2 linked regions of the Acidicapsa acidisoli genome follow. The protein of the gene in region 1 interacts with the protein of each later gene in a pairwise test. Links are inferred from orthologs where the notes say so. Each region holds a gene or a part of one and is shown on either strand. Other genes may lie near its edges.

What was found. The genes of interacting proteins can lie anywhere in the genome.
Region 2: the proteins of ribD (region 1) and accC interact in binary tests that used the Escherichia coli proteins (3 or more experiments, as listed by UniProt). The link is inferred for Acidicapsa acidisoli from one-to-one orthologs.

Annotation. Positions count from the first base shown.
Region 1 is NZ_JAGSYI010000003.1:691,797-694,831, reverse strand. What follows is about bases 60-3,022. They hold ribD (bifunctional diaminohydroxyphosphoribosylaminopyrimidine deaminase/5-amino-6-(5-phosphoribosylamino)uracil reductase RibD), read right to left. Parts: upstream 2,130-3,022; coding sequence 990-2,129; downstream 60-989. Other genes in these bases: ftsY (signal recognition particle-docking protein FtsY), read right to left, coding at 2,252-3,022; OHL23_RS20700 (DUF2277 domain-containing protein), read left to right, coding at 680-955; OHL23_RS20705 (hypothetical protein), read right to left, coding at 372-545; OHL23_RS20710 (riboflavin synthase), read right to left, coding at 60-309. In the rest of the region: more of OHL23_RS20710, read right to left, coding at 1-59; more of ftsY, read right to left, coding at 3,023-3,035. UniProt on the Escherichia coli protein: Converts 2,5-diamino-6-(ribosylamino)-4(3h)-pyrimidinone 5'-phosphate into 5-amino-6-(ribosylamino)-2,4(1h,3h)-pyrimidinedione 5'-phosphate.
Region 2 is NZ_JAGSYI010000002.1:537,036-539,910, forward strand. What follows is about bases 1-2,803. They hold accC (acetyl-CoA carboxylase biotin carboxylase subunit), read right to left. Parts: upstream 2,176-2,803; coding sequence 826-2,175; downstream 1-825. Other genes in these bases: OHL23_RS12265 (thiamine phosphate synthase), read right to left, coding at 1-88; OHL23_RS12270 (DinB family protein), read right to left, coding at 218-721; accB (acetyl-CoA carboxylase biotin carboxyl carrier protein), read right to left, coding at 2,183-2,722. Also shown: OHL23_RS12285 (M24 family metallopeptidase), read right to left, coding at 2,831-2,875. UniProt on the Escherichia coli protein: This protein is a component of the acetyl coenzyme A carboxylase complex; first, biotin carboxylase catalyzes the carboxylation of the carrier protein and then the transcarboxylase transfers the carboxyl group to form malonyl-CoA.

The DNA.
Region 1 (3,035 bases):
ATCCACATGGCCCTGCACAATATGACCGCCAAGCGGGGAACCAGCAGCCGTAGGCAGCTCCAGATTGACCAGCGAACCGGCGGCCAGGGCACCAAGAGAAGTCTTCGCCAGCGTCTCCGCCGCCAGATCAGCATGAAACAGCTCAGGATTCACATCCAGCGCTGTCAGGCAGACACCCGAAACCGCCAGCGAATCGCCCTCGCGCAACTGCCCCGCAATCTCCGGCGCAGCAACCGTCAACCGCCGCACCCCGCCCATGTCTGTTAAAGAAACGATTGTTCCGGTCCGCTCAATAATCCCAGTAAACATACTTCCAGCTTACCGCTTTTAGCAGAGCGAGGCTCTTCTTCGCCGGGCGCAAAACCAAACCCTCAGCTGTCCTTGCGATACAGCAGATCGCGGATCGCTTTTCGCCGCGCCTCATTGGCTTCGCTCTCCGCCTTACGCTCCTCGGCGTCCATGGCGCGCTTCGAGGCCGGCTCATCGTCTTCCGGCTCACTGCACGAAGGGCAGCGGTTGGCAAAACCGGGCTTGTCCGGCTTCAATTCAAACTCTTCAGAACAAACGGCACAAACGCGAATCGGAAACGGCATAACTCCCATATGATAAAACCCAATCGCGGTCAGATTCCAATTTCCACGGCCATTTCAGTGTGTGTTTATGCTGTGGTAAGAGGCCAATGCCCATGTGCAGAAACATCAAAACCCTCTTTAACTTCGATCCGCCGGTCACCGACCAGGAGATTCGAGACGCCTCGCTGCAATTCGTCCGAAAGATCAGCGGATTCACCAAGCCTTCGAAGACGAACGAAGCCGCATTCCTCGCCGCCGTCGACGAAATAGCCGCAGTCTCGGCGCGCCTGCTCGCGTCGCTCGAAACCTCAGCATCCCCCAAAGACCGCGACGAAGAAGCCGCCAGAAGAAAAGCCCGCTCCGCCGAACGATTCGCCAGTTAAAACCGAAATTTCGGACAAGAGCGCCTGATGAGACCTAATGCTTCGGCGCAGACGCCCACGGATCGCGCAGCAGCGCCGAAACGGAATAGTCATTCCCGTGGCGCTCAACCTCAGCCGCATCGAGCATCACCGGCATGCTCAGCCCGCGAAAGGCCGGCACCGCATCGGAACCCATGATCTGCGGCGAACAGAAAACCTTCAGCCGGTCTACTAGCCCCGCCGCAAGCAGAGCCGTATTTAGCCGCGTGCCAGTCTCCGTAAGCAGCGTTTGAATCCCATCCGCGCCCAGCATGTCCAAAACCCGGCCCAGCGGCACCCGCCCCGAATCAGCCGTGAGCACTTTGACGCGAACACCGCGCCGGATCAGCTCCTGCACCCGCGCCTCATCCTTGCTGACCGTAAACAGCACCACGTCGTCCTGCGCAGTAGTTACCAGCTTCGCGTCCAGCGGCATCCGCAGCGCCGAATCCAGAATCACCCGCTGCAACTGCCTGCGCCTCGGCCTGCCGCTGCGATCCGTCATCATCGGGTCGTCGGCAATCACGGTGTCGACGCCCGTCAGCACAGCATCGGCCTCCCATCGCATCACCTGCACCGCAGCCCGCGAAGCCTCGCCAGTGATCCAGTAAGGCTGTCGAGCCGCCTGCTTCCCCGGCGGCGGCCCGATCCGCCCGTCGAGCGTAATCGCGACCTTCATCTCGACCGTTGGCCGCTTGCTGACAATCCAGCGCGCAAACCCCTCATTCAGCCGCTGCGCCTCCGCCTGGCATACTCCAACCTCGACCGCAATTCCAGCCTGCCGCAGCCGCTCCAACCCAGTCCCAGCAACCAACGGGTTCGGATCCCTGGTCGCCGCCACAACCCGCGCCACTCCTGCTGTAATCAGAGCCTGGGTGCAGGGACCAGTGCGCCCAGTATGGTTGCAGGGCTCCAGCGTGACGTAAGCAGTTCCACCTTTGGCCCTATCGCCAGCCGCGCGAATCGCGACAACCTCAGCGTGATCCAGCCGGTCGTACTCATGCCAGCCCTCGCCTGCAACCTCACCCTGCCGATCCAGGATCACGCACCCGACTACGGGGTTCGGTGAACAGAGGCCGATGCCGTGACGGGCAAGATCCAGCGCCTTGCCCATCCAAACTGTATCTTTCTCGGCAGCGGCCATCGCGTCAGTCATTCCAGTCTCTCTTGCCGGACGATCAACGTCGGCTATCCGGCAATCTATGTAATTTATCCGCCAGTCTATGCTGCAATTCCTGCAAATACTGTTGCCCGATCCGCCTATGCAGGCCGCTGAATTCAGTCTCCCAGCAGCGAATCGACAAAGGCCTCCGGGTCAAATTCCAGCAGATCCCCGATCTTTTCGCCAACCCCGACATACCGCACCGGAAGGTTCAATTCCCGCGCAATGGCCACAGCAATACCACCTTTGGCCGTTCCATCCAGCTTGGTCAGCACAATCCCGGTCACGCCGGAGGCTTCGGTAAACAACCGCGCCTGCTGCAATCCGTTCTGCCCAGTCGTTGCGTCCATCACCAGCAGCACCTCATGCGGAGCCTCTGGAATCAACCGTTTAGCCGTCCGCCGCATCTTTTCCAGCTCATCCATCAAGCCGGTCTTGGTATGCAGCCGCCCCGCCGTGTCCACCACAAGGACGTCAATCCCGCGAGCCTTGGCTGCCGACACCGCGTCATACAAAACCGCAGCCGGATCGCCACCGTGCTTGGTCTTGATCATCTCCACGCCTGACCGCGAAGCCCAGACCTCAAGCTGCTCAATCGCCGCCGCGCGAAAGGTGTCTGCCGCACATAACAGCACTGTTTTGTTTAGGTTGCGATTCCAGGCCGCCAACTTGCCGCTTGTCGTCGTCTTGCCGGTACCATTCACGCCGACCAGAAAAATCACCTTCGGCGGCGCGGCAGGCTCCGCGATAGGCTTGCGAGGAGCCTCCAGAATCGCGCGGATTTGCTCTTTCAGCAGCGACCGAAGTTCCTCGCCGCCGGCAATATCCTTCCGGAGCGCCCGGTCGCGCAACTGCTCCAGAATGGCCGTCGTCGTCGGCAGCCCAAGATCGCTGGTAAGC
Region 2 (2,875 bases), on another replicon or contig:
CCAGCCGATCAAGAAACTCCCCCCGGCCAACGGCAGGAAAAACAGAAACATCCAGAATCGGATAAATCTTCGGAAAAACGAAACCCATGAATCAAGACTAATCGACAGAAAAGAGAAGAACAGGGACCAGAACGAGAGTTCAAGGATCAAAACATACGTCACATACGTCGAGCCAAACGAAATCTCTTCTGCTCCCCGATTCCTATCCCTGCTTACTTCACATTTCATCCGCTGAAGGCCCGTACACTCCGGGAACTTTTGCGCCCAGCAAACGCAGATCGACGCCAAGCTGTGCTCGGTGATGTACCGTGTGGTTCAGCACCCAGTTACGAAAGACGTTATAGCGTGTGTCGTCAATCCAGGTCTGATCGCCCGCCACCATCTTCCAGTTGTCGTCCCACTTAGCCGGGTCAAACCCACCCAGTGCCGCTTTCGCCTCAGCCGATTCCTTGTCGAAGCGCTCCAGTAGAGCGGCCTTGTTCGCAGGAATGTACGGCTTCCAGTCTTCGCTCGGCTTCCACTCAAGTTTGTCCGTGGTCAGCGTGGAAATCGCCCACTCACAGGGAGTCTCTGCCACATGCCCCGCCAAACGTCCCAGCGTAAAGGACTTCGGATGCGGTTTCCAGCTGAAATCCGCATCTTCCGGAATAGCATCCAGCACTCTGCGGGTCAATGCCACTTCACGATCGAATTCGGCGATCAGTTCCTTTTGAATGTCCATAAGCAACCTCCAATCGTTGCGGAATAAGCATACGGGAAGTTGCGTGACAATACGAATAAAAAGCGAAACAAAGAGGAATTATTTGCGAACAAATCGCCGCCGGCTCAGGAACGCTTCGCCAGGAATCGCTCCATGAACTTCGTATCAAAATCCCCCGCGCGAAAGTCCGGATCGGCAAAGATCTCCTGGTGCAGCGGAATCGAAGTCTCGATCCCCTCCACCACAAACATCCCCAGCGCCCGTTCCATGCGCGCAATCGCCTCTTCGCGGTCCTTGCCATGCACAATCAGTTTGGCGATCAGCGAGTCGTAATACGGTGGCACAACCCCCTCCGCGTACTGCGCCGTATCCACACGCACTCCATTCCCGCCCGGCAGATTGAAGACCGTAATCTTCCCCGCCGAAGGAGTGAACTTGCGTGGATGCTCCGCGTTGATGCGGCACTCAATGGCATGGCCCCGAATCTCGACCTTCTTCGGCAGAATCTCATCCAGCCGTTCGCCGGAAGCAATGCGCAACTGCGCCTTCACCAGATCGATGCCCGTAATCGCCTCCGTTACCGGATGCTCCACCTGGATGCGCGTGTTCATCTCGATAAAATAGATCGACCCGTCCTCATCCATCAGGAACTCGATCGTCCCGGCATTCTGGTAGCCAATTTCAGTCAGGCAACGCTTCAGCGTGCTGCTCAGGTGCTCGCGGATCTTCGGCGTTACCTTCAGCGATGGCGCTTCCTCGATCAGCTTCTGATGCCGCCGCTGAATCGAGCACTCGCGCTCAAAAAGCACTTCGACATTGCCGTGCTCATCGGCCAGTATCTGAAACTCGATATGCCGCGGCCGTTCGATGAACTTCTCCATGTACAGCTCGCCGTTGCCGAAAGCGTTCGCAGCCTCAGTCGATGCAGCGTGATAAAGATTCGGCAACTCCTCGGCGCTTCGAACGATCCGCATGCCGCGTCCGCCGCCGCCAGCCTTGGCTTTCAGAATCACCGGATAGCCGACTTCTGCAGCCCACTTCAGCGCATCCTCGGCATCGGCAACCACCCCATCCGAACCCGGCAGAATCGGCACCTTGGCCTTCTTCATCGCCTGCCGCGCCTTTTCCTTCTCGCCCATCAAGCGAGTCACTTCCGGCGGAGGTCCGATGAACTTGATGTTCGACACCCGGCACACCTCGGCGAAATTCGCATTCTCGCTCAGCAGTCCATAGCCGGGATGAATCGCGTCCACGTTGGCGATCTCAGCCGCCGAAATCACTGCCGGCACATTGAGATAGCTGTCTCCCGGTCGTGGTGGCCCGATGCAGATGGCTTCATCTGCAAACCGCACATGCAGCGAATTGCGATCCGCCTCGCTGTACACGGCAACCGTGCGAATGCCCAGTTCCTTGCAGGCACTAATGACGCGCAGCGCAATTTCGCCGCGATTGGCAATCAGAACTTTCCTCAACATGGGCAAATTACGATACTCGAATGGCAAAGAGAGGTTGGCCGTACTCGACGGGCTGGCCGTTGGTGACAAGGCGCTTGACGATTTCGCCGCTGGCGTCGGCTTCAATCTCGTTCATCAGCTTCATCGCTTCCACGATGCAGACGACTTGGCCTTTTTCAATGCGGTCGCCGTTGGAAACGAAGGCCGACGAGCCGGGTGAAGGCGATTCGTAGAACGTGCCGACGATCGGCGATTTGATAATGTGCAGGCTCTCGGCCTCTACCGCAGGCGCTGAAGGCGCAGCACCAGCAGACGGAGCAGACGCGGGATCAACAGCCAGCGGCGCTACGGCCATCGCCGGCGCTGCCGCGCCCGGCTGGGACAATCCCATTAGCCTCGCCAAAGAAACCAGATCCAGACCCGATGCAGGAGCCGCAGGCGGCACAACCGCCGAAGCAAACTTCAATCTCACCTTGAAATCGCCCCGATCCAGATCAAATTCGGCGATCTCGTTCTCTTTCAAAAAAGCAATCAGTTCTTTTAACTCTTCCAAACCGTCTGGTTTCATACTTGGCTCTTGCTCTCCAACTCATTCCAACTCAAAAAGTGTTGTCATCCTGAGCGCAGCGAAGGATCGGCTTCCGTCTTTCCTGATCCTTGATTTCTGTCCCTGGCTTTAAAGCTCAATCAGCGCCTTCGGGGACTTCGTGAGCACATTCCC